DNA from 4 places in the Candidatus Paralachnospira sp. LCP21S3_A2 genome. Region 3 is predicted to be linked to each of the others. Evidence: riboswitches for the same ligand, from Rfam matches in the RefSeq annotation. Region 3 holds a riboswitch; each other region holds the start of a gene.
What was found. A riboswitch is a leader RNA that binds a small molecule or an ion and turns the genes downstream of it on or off. The one in region 3 is predicted to bind cobalamin.

Region 1 (4,212 bases), on a different contig from region 3:
CTGATCAGCGCCGGGTAAACGGCATAACCGTCTGCGTTGGTATACGCATCGCCCATGGTCACAGCGCTTACTTCATTTGTCAGTCCTGCAATGAAATCCTTTGCTTCCGCTTTCCTGCCGCCAAACTCGTTTGACGCGGAAACCTCTGCAAGTCGCAGGGTCACGCGGGCGGTCTTTCCGTCCACGGAGGCTGCCGCGCTGTTCGGGAAGCTGAAGGCTCCGCCGCCAAGGCTCTTTCCGTCTGCGCTTACCGCACGGTAGGAATACGTTCCTTCGGAAGCAGTAAACTCATAAATATCATAAAGCTGGTTGCTTTCTGTGTCACGGGTGATGCCGGAAACAGCACTGTCTGCCGCAAAGGTGTCCTTTTCGGATTCATCCTTTCCGGTTGTAGGATATACAGTCAGGCCGTTCTCTCCAACAGTGTTCTTCGGAACATAAAGTTCAACACTGTAAACTGGTTTTGTTACGGTTACTTCACAGGTTGCTGTTACCTTATTATTTTTTGCATCGGTCGCTGTCGCTGTGATCGTTGCGCTTCCTGTCTTCAGGCCGGTGATTTTTCCGTCTTCTACGCTGACCGTCTTCGGATCGGAGCTTTCCCATGTGATTGTTGTCAGGGAGGTCTCCGGAACAACCGCTGCCTCCAGGGTCATGCTGTCGCCCCTGGTCAGCTCCGTCTTATTGGTGGAAAGCGTGAGTCCGGTTACCGGAATATCGGCGCTCTGGATCACCACCGGACACTCCCAGATTACCGGGTTATTCTGGAAATTCGTGGAGATGGTCAGCTTCGCGGTTCCTGTTTTAACAGCTGTGATCTTGTACTGAACCACTGCATTTTTGGCCGTCCAGGGATTTACGGTTTTTGTTACCATCTCAACCTTAAAAATATCCTCGTCGGAAGAGACTGCCGTTACCTTATACCGATCCCGGTCAAGCGGGCTCGGTACATTGACTGCATCAAACTCCTTCGTTTCCCCCGCAGTAACCTTCAGGACGTTCGCATTGATCTTGCTGGCAACTGTCATCTTATAGGAAACGCTTACTTCAGCGTATCTTCCGTCGCCGGTCCTTACCGTATAGGCAACAGATCTGTTCTGATTCCAGGGGCTGTATGTAACCAGACCGGTATGCTCATTAACAACACTGGAATTGCTTGTTCCAAGCGTACTGTCTCCGCCGGACCAGAACACACTCTTAACCGCCGGATCGCCGGATGCGGAAAGCTGTACCTCTGCCGGCTCTGTTCCAAAAAATGCTTTTGCAGAGTTAACAGTCGTCTCTGATGCAGATGCGTCCAGAGTTCCCTTTAGCTGGTAAACGGTCTGTGCCGTCTTACCGGTTGCTGTGTTCATGACCACAAGGATCTTTCCGTTATTGCCGGAGGGACGTTTCTTCATCTTCACCTTGTTTGTCATCTGTGTTTCATCTGTTGTAAGACGGGCATTGTAGCTTCCAAGCAGATGCTCCTCATCGGCCGTCTCGCCATCATAAACAGAAACTGCTGCGATGAGGTAATCCGGCAATGCCTGATCTACAGTCGTTCCTACATTCAGGTACCAGGTATCCCCCTCGGAAGGGAGCGCATACTCTTTCACTTCCAGACCGGTGACGTTATAAGGGCTCTCGAATACGGCACGATAAAAAGTATCCGCAGTCAGAGTTACCTGAGTTTCTGTTCCGCCCTCGATGGCTGTCCAGGTCTCTCCGTCCGAAGACTGCTCCCAATGAGAAAACTGATACAGAGAATCCGCTTTTGCCCGCAGCGTATGAGTTTCACCATCAGCACGAACCTGCTGTACCTTTCCTCCGGTGGAATCTGTCATGGTGATCTTATAAGCCATATCTGTCTTCGCTTCAAAGACAGGGATTACCTTAAGAACGCTTAATGCACCTTCATCGACTTTTTCACCTGCAAACTGAAGCCGGTACTGACTTTTTAAATTATAAGTTTCACGGTACATGGAGAAATACCAGCCATCTCCATTTATAAAGCTCTTCCAGCCATTCGCCTCGGTAGGAACCGCATTGATCGCACTCTCCTGATCGGCTGTCCCGGAATAGAAAGTACCATCGATCTGCCATCCGCAGAACGCATACTTATCTGTGTCATAGGTACCTTCATAAAATCTCGCCAGCTCACCCGTATAAGTTCCGACACCGGTAATCTTTCTGGGAAGAGCATTATTTCCTCCGTATAACTGGATTGCTGATACAGTCGCATCGGAAATCAGAGTTCCGTCACTCTGGCGCAGCATGGGCTTTTCGATCAGCAGACCAGGACGTTCACCGGTTTTAAATACAATTGTTGCTACATACGAATAAACCGTCGTCGGCGTCATACCCTCGGTAAGCCCCTTGTTTGTTACGGCCGCACGGTAATATTTCGTCTCACCCGCCTTAATATCCGGAGTATAGTAGCTGTACAGATTCGAATTGAATGCTGCAGACGCGTCTTCGATATCCGTAAAGTTGATTCCATCATCCGAAACCTGCCAGTTTACAGTCAGCGTATCGACCGTATAGGATGAATTGTCCCGCTTAATTTCTACCCACAGCTGTTTTGCTGCACCATCGTCCGCTTCATAATACGTCGCTGAACTGTTTTTCAGGTTATTCCAGCTGTCAAACTTTGGTGCCGGAGCTGTAGCCGTTTCTTCGTCACTCTGAACAGCTGCCGATATCTGTCCGGACTCCGCAGCCGATGTAACTGATACCATGCCAAAGGCCATGACCAGCACAAGCAGCAGTGACAGAAGTTTTCTGCTTCTCTTTTTCATATGTTCCTCCTTTTCATTTCATACTGTCTGACGTTTTCCCCGTTCTGCGGGTAATCCACGTTCAGACGCCATAAGTGGTTCATTTATATCAACCGAAAGCTGTTCGCGGAAATCATCCGATTCCTTCAATGTCATTTTTTACCGCCTTGTGTCAAACCCATTTACCGGTTTATGGCACAAAAAATAAACCTCCGATTTGCTTTCGGACATTTATGCTGAAGCTCCAGCCGCCTGTATTCTGACTCAAGGTTCAATCCTACTTGCTGTCCCTTCCCGATTTCTCAGTGGATCTGACAGCGTTCGTCCCTATTACAGCGGAGAGAAACCGTACCGGAATCACACCGGACTTCCCGAACAGGTCATTTAAGAACTGTTCTGCTGCTGTTCAAACGCTTCTGATTATTCTATTATTTTTTCTCTACAATCCTTTTGTTAATACAAGGAGCCTGGCAGCCTGCTACCATTTTCCCTGTTTGCCTCTCATCATAACACATCCTTTTTCTGCGTGCAAGTTTCCTTTCCGCAATTCTGCGGATTTTTTCTCCCTGTCACTCTGAAAAAGGTAAATACAAATACTCCCCCCTTTATCATCGATGTGATCGAAAGTGCCCACCAGATTCCCGACAGACCGAGAGCGGTCTTACTGAGAAAGACTGCAAGCGGAATTCTTGCACTGGTAAAGATAATGCTGATGATGCTGCACAGCTTTGTCCTTCCAAGTCCGGACAACGCTCCTACCGTGGTAAGCTCCACGCATAAGAAGGCCTCGCTGAACCCGACGATCACCAGATAATCGACAGCTGTCTTAATCGCTTTCGGCTCATAGAAAAAGACACCTGCGATGGCTCCGGGCGCCAGCACAAACGCAAGGTTGATCAACAGCCCCCAGGCCCCTACTGTCCAGAGGGATGCCCGATAGCCTTTCTTCACCCGCTCCATCTTTCCGGCTCCATAATTCTGTGCCACGAAAGCGTTAAGAGCCGATGAAAATCCGTCTGCCGTATTCCAGGAAATGGATTCGATCTGTCCGCCCACCCGCTGAGTGGCAACAGCTTCTGCTCCGAACGCGGAAACCATACGGGTCAGCACCATGGAAATCGCGCAGTAGGCCATGCCCTGGATCGCCGTGGGAATTCCGATCCGGCAGATCCCCACCAGCTGTTCCTTCGGAATTTTTGCAAACAGGCGGCTTCCCTTCAGCACATTTTCCCGGTTTTTCCGCAGGATCCCCAGAAGCATGATGCTCATGACAATGGCCTGCGCCGTCACAGTGGCAATGGCAGCCCCGGCGGCTCCCAGCTTCGGAAACGGTCCCATGCCCAGGATCAGAACCGGATCCAGGATCATATTGGCCGCCAGACCGATAAGATTGGCAAAAAACGGCGTCTTGGAATCCCCCTGTGCGGTATAAAGGCCGGTAAGGGTCAGGCTC
Region 2 (4,212 bases), on a different contig from region 3:
GAAACCAGCGATACATGAAGCGTCATAACACCGTTTTCAACGGTCAGGGTTCCTTTTCCGTCGCATGCTTCATTCGCGTGGAACATACTGCTGTCAGTATTGAACTCCGCTTCGTAGGTTCCGTCCTCCAGCGCTGCTGTTTTCGATGCCTCCGTTGCCGCCTCTGTGGCAGTCTCTTCGGTCGCTGTCTCTGTCTCTTCGATTGTTGTTTCTGCTGCCACGGTTGTTTCCGCTGCCGCAGTTGTTTCATTCTTCTTGGTTCCGCAGCCTGACAGCAGCAGCGCTGTCAGGGCGGAAGCACACAGGATCACTGTGAGTTTTCGTTTCATATCTGATTCTCCTATTGCTGATGTCTCAATTATTTTGCAAGCGCGTCAGCAGTATGTGCAACATAAAGCGCCTGGATAGCATCGATCTCGCCCAGGCCTGCGATCTGGCAGTCAATGCTGTCAAACTTTCCGGATGCTTCAAACTGGCTCTTCCAGGAATCGTCATCCTCACCAGCCATATCGTTGTTTGCATGATCGCCTGCTACAACCATCAGAGGACGAAGAATGATCTTCTTGTAGCCGGCAGCGGAAGCTGCCTCGATCACTGCCTCGCATGCAGTCTCCTCAGGCTCACCCTCAACGGTTCCGATGAAGACGTTCTCATAGCCAAGCTCCTTCATCTGAGTCTGCATCTGGGTATAGGAAACCTTTGCATTATGAGAGGTTCCGTGGCCCATGAATACGAATGCCACACCGTCCTCCTTTGCTGCATCCAGAGAATCAAAGCCTGCGGTCTTTACTGCTTCTGCGGTAACGGCTTCTGCAACAGCCTTCTTGTCTGCATTTACAACGGTCTCATCCTCTCCCACTTCGCCGAGCAGGGGCTCTGCGACCTTTACAGACTCGAATTTATCCTTATATGCCTCAACGGTTTCCATCAGCTCGTCATACTCTGCGCCATGCATTAAGTGCGTCGGCTGAACGACCAGATTCTTTACGCCGTTGTTTACAGCACGCTCCAGCGCCTGCTCCATGTTGTCGATGTGCTCATCGTCACGGGCCTGGATATGGTTGATGATGATCTGAGCAGTAAATGCTCTTCTTACGGACCAGTCAGGATTTGCTTCCTGAAGCGCATCCTCGATCCCCTTGATATCCTTTACACGGCTGTCATTAAAGGAGGTACCGAAGCTTACAACCAGAAGCTCATTCTCACCGATCTCGTCCTGGTTTCTGGGATCATCCTTGGAGGCATCGCCGGTATCTCTTCCGAAATAATCAGGATCTGCGTTCTCGCCCTCTACCAGCTCCTTCTGTGCATCCGTTAACGCATCCCATGCTTCCTTTGCTGCCTTGCACTGCTCATCGGTCTGGTCGTTTCTTGTCTGCACATAGATGGCATCGATCAGCTCAGCTACATGATCGGCTGCTGCCTGATCATCGTTTGCCTTTGCTTCTGTCTCTGTTTCCTGTGCCTCAGTTGTCGTCTCTGCAGCCTTTGTGGTTTCTGCTGCTGTTGTCTCGCTCTGCTTCTTTCCGCAGCCTGCCAGCACAGATGCTGTCAGAACAGAAATGCAGAGAACTGCTGTGAGTTTTCTTTTCATCTTCGTTTTCTCCTCGTATCTTTGTTTTTTTGTTTTCCGAAAAGCGGATCCTTCAGAATACAGGCCGTGATGCTGAAAAAAAATCTCAATATAAAAATCCAGCGTAAACTTCACGCTGGATTCCCCTTGTTATCGTTTTATTCGATACTGGATCAAATCCTCGTGACCCGGAACACCTTGTTCCTGTATCACAGAATGGCAGGTCTCCTGGCTTACAGTTCAAACGCATACCGCCGTCTTCCCGATGACTCAGTGACATACTGGCAGTACCCTCCTGTATACAGTGACGAGATCGCACAGGCCTTTCACCTGTTTCCCTATTCTCCGCATGGCTGCGGCACCATCTGCTTCCTTATTCCGTTTTCAGACAGATGTATTATAGCACGCATCTTAAAAAAATCAACCCTTGTTTTACCGAAAATGATAACTTCTTAACAGAATTCATCCCGGTCTCTTCACTGCACCGCATACTGTCCCGGTTCTCCCTCCGGGATCATGCTGTTCATCATCCGGCAGGCATACTCTGCTGTCTCTTCCGCCCATATCTGTCCGGAATCCTTCTTCCTTTCCTCTGCAGCGTTTTCCCGATCCAGCCGTATCGCCATTGCCTTCGGCTCCTCCAGAGCATACACCTGTGCCCAGGTGCTTTCCGGGATCACAACCAGACCGCTTCCTGCCTTCTCTGCCCCCGTTTCCGCAATTCCGACGACCTGATAAGGGATCCCGTTTACCTCGATCATTCCACCCAGCGCTTCCTTCCCGTCAAAAAGCTGTTGTCTGGCGCGCTCATTGAGCACTGCCGCACGCACGCCGTCTGTCTGGTCTTTTTCCGTCAGGCCGCGCCCCTCGATAATATAGAGATCGGCAGCCGAAAAGAAATCTTTCCCGGCGCCGATGACACTTCCGCCCTCCAAAGCCGCCGTTTTGCGCCAGACCGTATCTCCGGCCTCCCGCCAGTAAAAGGCTTCCGCCTCCGCGATCCCGTCTGTCTCCGAAAGAATCGGTTCCATCTGATCCGCCAGGTCATTTAAGCGCCTGCTTCCGGAGCCGCCGGTTTCGGATACCGCAACGCTGCACCTGATTCCGTTTTCACAGAGGGCCAGTGCCGCCGAATCCGAGCCGAACAGACCGCCGAAGGAAACGGCTGTTTTCTCCTCTCCGTTTCCATCCGGCCGGTTATTTTCTCCGGAACGGCCATTTTCGTTACTCGCCGATACCCTTCCGCCGGAATCGGCGGTCTGCTTTTTCCCGCTCTGTCGTCCCAGGAAAAAACAGAGACCTCCGATTCCGGCGATAAAAATCAGGAGCCCAAGCCCTGCGATCATTCGTTTGTTCTTCATGACTCCTCCTTTTAAAAATGCTCCGTCATCCTACGCTCCGGCACACTCTGCTTTCATTCTGTCGTCTCCGGTATGCTCTGCTTTCATTCTGTCGTCTCCGGCACGGCCTCTGTCAGCGGCTCCGCCGTCTCTGTGGTTTCCTCCGGCCCGATCTCCATCTCTGTTCCGTAAACGATCCGTGCCTTTGCCCCGGTCTTTACCCCATCCGCTCCCGGCTCTGCCAGATAATCGGTTTCCGCCAGGCCGGAACAGATCTCGAGCTTTGTTCCGAGAATGGTTCTTCCGGTCTCCACTGCCCGTTTTTCCAGCCGTTCATCTGCTCCCATAACATAGGCAAAGGCCTGCCCATGCTCATAAAAGATCATTTCTGCGGGAATCACCAGAGTCCCCGATTTTTCTTCCCCGGACGGAAACAAAACACTGACCGGTTCGCCCGCGCGGAGAACCTGTTTTGCTGCCGATGCCCGGAAACGGTAGCAGCTCATAGCCGGATTTCCGCTGCTGCTTTCCGTCTCCTCCGGCTCTCTCGAAACGGAAGAAAGCTCCGCCTCCAGAGAAACCAGCTTTCCGTCCCGCTCCAGAAGGACCGTCACCGCTTCTCCTCCGAAAACGTTCTCAAACAGCGCTTCTCCGAGAAGTCCCTCGATATGGACACCCTCTGCTCCCTGAAAGGTCAGCACCGGCTGTCCGAAATGAGCGGCCTCCTCCGGTGTCCGGACCTCCGATGCCGTTCCTGCCTGTGAAGCAGTCACCGTACACGCCGCGATTTCCTTTTCCAGTGCCTTTAAGGCCGCCTCTTTTTTCCGAATTGCCAGCTCCAGCTTTTCATATTCCAGAAGCCGGTCGCTTAACAGCTTTGCCAGCTCTTCCTTTGTATAACCCTTCGGTTCCTCCAGACCGCCTAAAGCCTCCTCAAGCTGTCCGTCATCAAACACTCCGTCAAAATCCGGGATTTCCGGTTCCTCCGGCTGAGGCAGTGTTTCCCTGCCGGACTGGGCGGGTTCGGTCTCCTCCGATTTTGCCGGCCCTGTCTCTTCTCCCGATTGAGACGGATCACTTTCCTCCGGCTTCGTCGGCTCCTTCTCTTCTCCCGGCTGAGAGGGATTACTTTCCTCCGGCTTCATCGGCTCCTTCTCCTCTTCCGGCTTCGTCGTCTCCTTCTCCTCCTCCGGCTGAGAGGGATCGGTCTCTCCCTTTACGGCTTCTTCATATGCTTTCCCGTCAAACTTCCAGATAAGTAACGGTGCATCCAGCGTCTCCTCATTTTCCACGATCACA
Region 3 (4,212 bases):
AGTCACCGTTGTTCCGGTGCTGTCTGTGATCCGGCAGCGATAGCTTCCTGCCATCGCCTCGCTCATAGTAAATCCATAAGAAGCGGTCTGTGCACCGTCTCCGTCACAGTTTACCCATTCGGTTCCATTGTTCTTCTGCCACTGATAGGACAGGGTCACGCCCGCTTCTCCTGCTGCCTCAACCGAAAGTGTTACAGGCTTTCCTGCCTTAACGGTTACATCCTTGGGCTGAGTCGTAATATTGATCACCGAAGGCTTCTTGAAATCGGAAAGCTTCGGAAGCTTAAACGCCAGCGAACTTGTAACACTCCAGGTTCCCTTGGAAGCACTTCTCGGGACAAAGTGGACTTCTCCTCCTGCCATGGAAACAGGTACCGTAAAGGTAAACTTCTGAAGCTTGTCGCTCATAGTCGGATCCTCTGCCCCAAGAACGACCGGCTCCTTCGTTTCATCATTCCGGTCTCCGATATAAATTGCATCATAGGAGAATTTTCCACTGCTGGCAGGCTTCACCCAAATACTTACCTCCAGACGGTCTCCCTTTACCGTAACCCTTGATGCACCGATTTTAAACATCGAATAGACCTGTCCGGGCTTCTTGGTATCATCACTCGCATAAACAGCGGATACTCCATCATCGGAAACATATCCCTCCTGTTCGCTTGCCACGCTTACCTGTACGTTCTCGGAAACGGTTCCGATCTTTCCCTCAGCTGTTACCTTGCAGCGGTACAGACCGGCCGTCTCAGCACTCATGGTAAATTCATAAACTGCCACATTGGCTCCCTGACAGTCTGTCCAGGTCGCACCGTTGTCGCTGCTCTTCTGCCACTGGTAAGAGGCCGTTCCGGCAGCTGCCACGGAAAGCGAAACTGTTTCTCCGCTCTTCTTCGATGCTGCCTCCGGCTGCTTTGTCAAAGTTGTTACATCCGGAATGCTGAGCCAGAGCTCATTATCATTCCAGGTTCCCTTATCTGAACGATACAGGGTAACGGGAATCCAGGTATTTTTCTTTGATAACGGTACCTGGATTGTAAACGTCACGGGACTTCCGCTTCCGCTGTACTGTACGGTCTTCCCTTCATCACTCTTTAAACCAAGATAGATTCCATCGAAAACTTTTTTTCTGCCTGTATGAAAGGTGATCTCAATCTGATCTCCTTTTACCGTGCAGACCGCATCTGTGATCGGAAACATCCCGTATTCGCTGTATCCGTCCTCGGACTCAGGATTACTTTTCAGCACATTAACACCGGTAATCGCCATAGTCGGTGCCACTGCAAGTCCTGTCTCCCTTGCTGCGAAAAGTGCGATCTCCTCAATGGTCTCCGCTGCATCAGCTGCAGTTTTCTGTATCTTCTTTACTTCTTCTTTTCGTACAGATGCTGTCGGCTGCACCGTTTCCGCTTCTGCCTCCGTCGGTTCTTCTGCGGTCTCCGTCTCTGCATCTGTTTCCGTTTTGGTTTCTTCTGGGTCTGTTTCTCCGGCTTCTGTCTCCACGGAAGACTCTGTTTCCGGAACCGTTTCCACAGTCTCAGATTCTTTCGTTTCCGGTTCTGTCCCGGTTTCTTCCTCCGGTTTCTGCTCCGGTGCTTTTGTTTCCTCCGGTATTGTCTCTTCCTCGGCTGCCGTTTCAGATTCTTCCAAAACCGACGATGACGATGCCCTTACATAGGAAACCGGAGAAAGCGCCATAGAGCAGGACAGCAGCAGAGCCAGAATACTCATGCCTCTACGTTTCATAATTCCTCCTGTCTGTGTCATTGCACAAAAATATCGGCCCCAGGAAGCGGCCGTGTACCCGTCGGTGAATCTGAATAAAATTCGCAGCTTTATTCGATGAACCCTGTGCTTTCTTCGGAAGCAATTCACCAACCTTTTCAGCAGGTTTCCTGACTTACAGATCTTCGTTTCCCCGCGCCTTCTCATATGGACTTTCCTCCATACAATGACATCCTGCAGGTTCACTCCCTGATTACAGTGGCCGGACCGTCCGGGCTTCCCACCCGGTTCCCTTTTACCCGTATGTCTCCCGCCATACGGCACTGAAAATCCTGTGTTCTTCCGGGTATTATAACAAATTGCTCCTGTTTTGGCAACGGGCAAGATAAATTTTACCGGCCGCTGCCTTATAAAATCTGGTTGATTTTCCCGGTGCTTCTGTATATAATCAAACTATAACTAATCATATTAGTGGCGGGATCTCTTCAAATCCTGCTGACCGATGAAAGGAGTCTCACTATGACAAAGAAAGAACAGGTACTTGCGGTTCTGAACGGCGAGCGCCCCGATGAAATGCCCTGCGGCTTCTGGCTTCACTTTCCTGCCGGAAATGAATATGGCCAGGCTGCCGTTGATACCCACCTGAAATTTTTCCGGGAAAGCGGAACCTCTCTGTGCAAGATCATGAATGAAAATACGGTTCCGAGACAGACCGAGATCAACTGTGCCGCTGATCTCAATAAGATGAAGCCCATCTCCCATGATGATCCGATCATCACCCGTGAAGTGGAGCTTGTAAAGAACATCTGCAGCAAAATGAACGGAGAAGCTGTTATGCTGATCACCGTTCACGGGATCATCGCTTCCGCATTCCATGCACTGGTAGGTGTGGAAAAGAATTTTGAAGAAAACCGTGCGATCCTGGTGGAATATCTCCGTGAAAATCCGGAAGGCATGAAGCATGTATTCGGCATTCTGGCTGACTATCTGACAACCCTTTCCAAGGAATGTCTGGCTGCCGGCTGTGACGGCGTTTACTATGCTGCTCTCGGAGGAGAAGATTTCCTGCTCACCGATGAGGAATTCGAGACCTTTGTAAAGCCTTACGAGCTTCAGATTCTGGAGGCCGCCAAGGATGCGCCCTGCAACGTGCTCCATATGTGCAAGGATCATCTGAACCTGAACCGCTACAAGGCATACGATGTTCCGGTTTACAACTGGGGCGTATTCTCCGACAATCCCAGCCTGATCGAAGGCCGGAAGATCTTTGGTGAAGACAAGGTATACTTAGGCGGTCTCGATGACCGTGACGGTGTGCTGGTGGACGGAACCGATGAGGAAATCATCGCCGCCGTTCATGAGATCATGGATACCTTCGGCGATAAACGCTGGATCCTCGGTGCCGACTGCACTCTGCCCACTGATGTAGACCTTCATCGCCTCCATGTGGCAGAAAAAGCTGCTTCGGAATATCGGAAATAAAATCCTGTCACAGCACCTCATGGAAATTGTGTGTGTGGTGTAAGCCTTCGCCTGCACGGCTCTGCTTTCTTCGCCGTTGCTTCCGGCGTTCGCCCTCCACGGCTCTGCTCGACGGTACATCCTTCGCCGTTCCCATCCAGAAAAAACTTTGTTTTTTCTGGATGCGGGCGTTCGCCCTATAAAAAGATCGGTCATCTGCCTTTCGAAAGCAAGCTTTCTTCGGCATTGACCGATCTTTTTGCACGGCTCAGTGCTTATCCCAAGTTTCTGATTTTAAATTCTTTTTCGGCTTCGCGTTTCTGATCTTTTTTGGCGATGTCGGCGCGTTTGTCATAAAGTTTTTTTCCGCGTGCCAGACCGATTTCGACTTTTACAAGGCTTCCTTTAAAATAGACCTTTAACGGTACAAGTGTGCAGCCCTTTTGCTGGATCTTTCCGATGAGCTTATTGATCTCATATCCATGGAGCAGAAGCTTCCGAACCCGGAGGGGATCCTTGTTGAAGATGTTTCCTTTTTCATAAGGACTGATGTGCATACCGTAGATGTAAACCTCTCCCTTTTCGATCTTCACAAAGGACTCTTTGATACTGCATTTCCCCATGCGGATTGATTTCACCTCTGTTCCTGCCAGGGCGATCCCGGTCTCATAGGTGTCGTCAATGAAGTAATCATGGTATGCCTTCTTATTATTAGCCACCAGCTTATAACTTTCTTTTGCCATTACGAATCCTCCTCCGGCATAAAATCAATGGTACTGCCCACCCGGTCAACTGCCATGACGCGGACACGGATCTTCTGGCCCAGCTTATAAATCTTTCCCGTTCCGACGCCCACAAGGCGGTACTGTTTTTCATCAAACTCATAGTAATCGCTGTCCATGGCTGCCAGAGCGATCATTCCCTCCACTGTATTTGGAAGCTCTACATACATTCCCCAGCCGGTCACGCCGGAGATCACGCCGTCATAAACCTCACCGATCCGATGAGCCATGTACTGGCATTTTTTCA
Region 4 (4,212 bases), on a different contig from region 3:
GGCTTATGTGATGATGGCATGGCGGATCGCCTACTGTAAGGTATTTTATCCGCTGGCCTATTATGCGGCATTTTTCAGTATCCGTGCGTCCGGCTTTTCCTATGAGCTGATGTGCCAGGGGAGAGAGCGGCTGGAGTATCATCTTCAGGATTATAAAAACAGGTCAGACAGCCTGTCCCAGAAGGAGCAGGGAACGCTTCGGGATATGCGGATTGTTCAGGAAATGTATGCCAGAGGCTTTGAGTTTCTTCCCCTTGATATTTATCGGGCAAAGGCAGACCGTTTCCAGATCATTGACGGAAAGCTCATGCCGTCCTTAAGCTCCATTGACGGACTGGGCGGAAAAGCGGCGGAGGCCGTGGTGGAGGCGGTGAAGCGTGGCGAACGGTTTTTATCACTGGAGGATTTCTGGCAGAAAACGAAGGTGCCGAAAACAACCATCGATCTCATGGCAGAGCTTGGAATCTTCGGGGATCTGCCCAGAAGCAATCAGCTGTCGCTGTTTGATCTGGAGTTTACCGGATAGAGAAAGGGAGAATCACTATGGAATGCAAAAAAGACTGCTGCAGCTGCGGCAAGATGAAGCATCGGGATGAAAAGGAATATAAGGATCTGATCCATCGTCTGAACCGGATGGAGGGGCAGATCCGCGGGATCCGCTCCATGGTGGAGGAGGATCGCTACTGCGTGGATATCCTGACTCAGGTTCAGGCAGTGAGTTCCGCGTTGAATGCGTTCAGCAAGACCCTTCTCTCCAGTCATATCAAGACCTGCGTGGTGGAGGATATCCGGGACGGAAAGGAAGAGTCCGTGGACGAGCTGTGCCGCACGATCCAGAAACTGATGAAATAAAACAGGCGTTGAGCGGGCGGCAAAACCGCCGCCCGAACCTACCTGAAAAAGCGTCTCAAAAAAATTGAATAAATTGCAAAAAAAATATTGACAATTGAAATAATTTGAGGTATTATAATGGACGTAGCGAGGCGTGGCTCAGTTTGGTAGAGCGCCGTGTTCGGGACGCGGAGGCCGCAAGTTCGAATCTTGTCGCCTCGACTCTACTACATTTTATCAGTTTAATTGAATATGGCCTGTTGGTCAAGCGGTTAAGACGCCGCCCTCTCACGGCGGAAACAGGGGTTCGATTCCCCTACAGGCTACGAAAACCAGTAAATCTTGTATTTACTGGTTTTTTGTTTACAGGAACATACCAACGTTTGCTTGACAGCAACTTTAGCGGTTAAAAAACGTTTTGGTGTTGCATATCACGATCTGCTGTGGTATACTTGTTTTGTGCAAAACGAATTGCCGTGTCAAGTGCCCGCACAGGCGGGGAAAAGGGAATCAGGTGTAAGTCCTGAGCGATCCGGTCACTGTAAGCAGCGAGCGTGCTTCATATTCCATTGCAAACCCTATCATGCGAGAAGGAGAAGCGCCGCAGAGAACTGTAAGTCAGGAAACCTGCTTGATACGTGAGATGGGCTTCCGTGTAAAGCATCACATCCAACAGGGAAAAAATTTTCCTTTCGGTGTCAGCTTATGGGTTAAGCAGACATGTGTTTTGATCTCAATGCAAATGAATGCACAACTTCGTTACCGAGAATGAGTTCGGGCGCAGAGCGTTCCTACTCGCCGGGCTGACTGCCTGTGCGCTGTGCTTCCGGGCTGTGTGCACATTCAAAGAACGGACTGGGGCGCACCACAATGGTGCGCCCTATTTAAATTTTATCAGGATTTCATAAGGAGGAAGGCTATGGCAGTATTACTGACAGGAGGTGCCGGTTATATCGGCACGCATACAGCCATTGAAGTGGCAGACAGCGGATATGAGGTGGTGATCGCAGATAACCTGGCAAACAGCTGTAAAGAGGCTGTGAAGCGGGCAGAAGAGATCTGCGGAAAGAGGCTGTCGTTTTATCAGGCGGATGTGGCAGACCGGGAAGCACTGGAGAAGATTTTTTCGGAGCATTCCATTGAAGCAGTGATCCACTTTGCTGGACTGAAGGCGGTGGGAGAATCGGTGGAGAAGCCGCTGGAATACTATCGGAATAATCTGGACAGTACCCTGACGCTTCTGGAGGTCATGAAGAAGTATGGCTGTCATCAGTTTGTATTCAGTTCTTCGGCGACGGTTTATGGTACGCCGGAGCAGGTTCCGCTGACGGAGGACATGCCCACAGGAAGAAGCTGTACGAATCCTTATGGCTGGACAAAGGTGTTTATTGAACAGATCTTAAAGGATGCGGCTCATGCCGATCCGGAGCTTTCGGTGGTTCTTCTTCGGTATTTCAATCCCATCGGTGCTCATGAAAGCGGAAAAATCGGGGAAAATCCCAACGGAATCCCCAACAATTTAATGCCTTATATCTCCCAGGTGGCCGTGGGACGGCTGAAAAAGCTTCGGGTATTCGGAAATGATTATCCGACACCGGACGGAACCGGAGTCCGCGATTATATCCATGTGGTCGATCTGGCGAAAGGACATGTGTCAGCGCTTTCCTATGCCGGAAAAAACAAGGGGGTTGAGGTGTTCAATCTGGGGACCGGAATCGGATACAGCGTGTTAGATATTGTGAAAACCTTTGAACGGGTAAATCAGATTGAAATCCCTTATGAGATCACGGAGCGCCGGGCCGGCGATATCGCAGAGTGCTATGCAGATGCCTCCAAGGCAGAAAAGATCCTGGGATGGAAAGCAGAAAAGAGCCTGGAGGATATGTGCCGCGACACGTATCGGTGGCAGAAGCAGAATCCAAACGGTTATCAGGGATAGAACCGGGGCCGGAGGCATAGGATAGGAACAAGAACCTCCGGGGGACTGGTAGGATGAAACGATTGATAAAGAAGACAGCAGGAATCCTGCTGTCTCTTTCCATGCTGATGACGGCTGTGGTTCCGGGAAAGGCACAAAGCCGATATGCAGAATGGAATCATGCGGCAGGAAGTGAAGCAGAGCAGATGTCTGGAGAGACGGATCCGGAACAGACAGATTCAGAACAGACAGATCCGGAACAGACAGAAACAGCACAGCCATCGAATGGAACCCGTCCAGCGGGAGCACCGGAGATCACGGCGCAGTCCGCGGTTCTGATGGAGGCATCCACCGGGACGATCCTGTATGAGAAAAATGCAGAAGAAGCCCTTCGGCCGGCCAGCATTACGAAGATCATGACGCTGATTCTGATCTTTGACGCACTGGAGTCGGGAGCGATCACCCTGGAGGAGCCAGTGACCACCAGTGCCCATGCAAAGTCCATGGGCGGCTCCCAGGTGTTTCTGGAGGAGGGAGAGGTTCAGACGGTGGAAACGCTGATCAAGTGCATTGTGATCGCCTCCGGAAACGATGCGGCGGTCGCCATGGCAGAGCATATTGCCGGAAGTGAGGAGGCCTTTGTGACGCAGATGAATATGCGGGCAAAGGCACTTGGCATGACAGAAACCGTCTTTGAGGACTGCTGCGGGCTGACGGATTCGGCGTCCCATCTGACCAGCGCAAGGGATGTAGCGCTCATGAGCCGGGAACTGATCGTCCGCTATCCGCAGATTGAAAAATACAGTACCATCTGGATGGAAAATATCACTCATAACACGAAGCAGGGAAGAAAGGAATTCTGCCTGTCCAATACCAATAAGCTGCTGAAAATGGGAAATTCCTTTACGGTGACCGGACTGAAGACCGGCAGCACCAGCCTGGCGAAATACTGTTTTTCCGGGACAGCCAGACAGGATGGCATGGAGCTGATCGCAGTGATCATGGCGGCACCGGATTATAAGGTACGGTTTCGGGAGGCAGCGGCGCTTTTGAATTACGGATTTGCGTCGTGCAGTCTGTATCAGGACCGGGATGAGATCCGGGAAGTGCTGTCCGGGATCCCGGTGAGCGGCGGAACAAAGCAGAAGGCGGATATCCGTTACGGAGCCCCGTTTTCTTATCTTTGCATGAATGGAGAACAGCCGGGAGACATCGAAAAGGTATTGACGCTTCCGGAGCAGGTTGAAGCACCGGTGAAGGAAGGAGATCCCGTCGGAATACTGGAATACCGGATGGGAGAAACCGTCATCGGCAGTGTGGAGATCCAGGCGGCGGAATCTGTCGAGGCGGCCGGGATCGGGGATTATCTCCTGTGGCTGTTCCGGGCAATGACACTTCGGAGGATGGATACAGAAGCAGCGTAGGATCAGTGGCAAAAAAGCGGAAGAATGACAGGAGATCCG

Region 1: linked by a shared signal. The riboswitch ahead of ACTQ3K_RS03955 (bacterial Ig-like domain-containing protein) and the one ahead of ACTQ3K_RS07630 (immunoglobulin domain-containing protein) in region 3 are both predicted to bind cobalamin.
Region 2: linked by a shared signal. The riboswitch ahead of ACTQ3K_RS04290 (sirohydrochlorin cobaltochelatase) and the one ahead of ACTQ3K_RS07630 (immunoglobulin domain-containing protein) in region 3 are both predicted to bind cobalamin.
Region 4: linked by a shared signal. The riboswitch ahead of galE (UDP-glucose 4-epimerase GalE) and the one ahead of ACTQ3K_RS07630 (immunoglobulin domain-containing protein) in region 3 are both predicted to bind cobalamin.

The regions. Positions count from the first base shown of each region.
Region 1 covers NZ_JBQKGG010000003.1:130,218-134,429, reverse strand. The annotation lists gene ACTQ3K_RS03955 (bacterial Ig-like domain-containing protein) at 1-2,780, opposite strand, end outside; cobalamin riboswitch at 2,992-3,175, opposite strand; gene ACTQ3K_RS03950 (MATE family efflux transporter) at 3,264-4,212, opposite strand, start outside.
Region 2 covers NZ_JBQKGG010000003.1:218,226-222,437, reverse strand. The annotation lists gene ACTQ3K_RS04295 (hypothetical protein) at 1-329, opposite strand, end outside; gene ACTQ3K_RS04290 (sirohydrochlorin cobaltochelatase) at 359-1,594, opposite strand; cobalamin riboswitch at 1,775-1,951, opposite strand; gene ACTQ3K_RS04285 (ABC transporter permease) at 2,050-2,934, opposite strand; gene ACTQ3K_RS04280 (efflux RND transporter periplasmic adaptor subunit) at 3,018-4,212, opposite strand, start outside.
Region 3 covers NZ_JBQKGG010000008.1:48,777-52,988, forward strand. The annotation lists gene ACTQ3K_RS07630 (immunoglobulin domain-containing protein) at 1-1,743, opposite strand, end outside; cobalamin riboswitch at 1,866-2,065, opposite strand; gene ACTQ3K_RS07635 (uroporphyrinogen decarboxylase family protein) at 2,242-3,204, shown strand; gene smpB (SsrA-binding protein SmpB) at 3,459-3,926, opposite strand; gene rnr (ribonuclease R) at 3,926-4,212, opposite strand, start outside.
Region 4 covers NZ_JBQKGG010000004.1:207,182-211,393, forward strand. The annotation lists gene ACTQ3K_RS05620 (PolC-type DNA polymerase III) at 1-526, shown strand, start outside; gene ACTQ3K_RS05625 (metal-sensing transcriptional repressor) at 544-852, shown strand; tRNA gene ACTQ3K_RS05630 (tRNA-Pro) at 980-1,053, shown strand; tRNA gene ACTQ3K_RS05635 (tRNA-Glu) at 1,086-1,157, shown strand; cobalamin riboswitch at 1,296-1,480, shown strand; gene galE (UDP-glucose 4-epimerase GalE) at 1,751-2,770, shown strand; gene ACTQ3K_RS05645 (D-alanyl-D-alanine carboxypeptidase family protein) at 2,824-4,173, shown strand.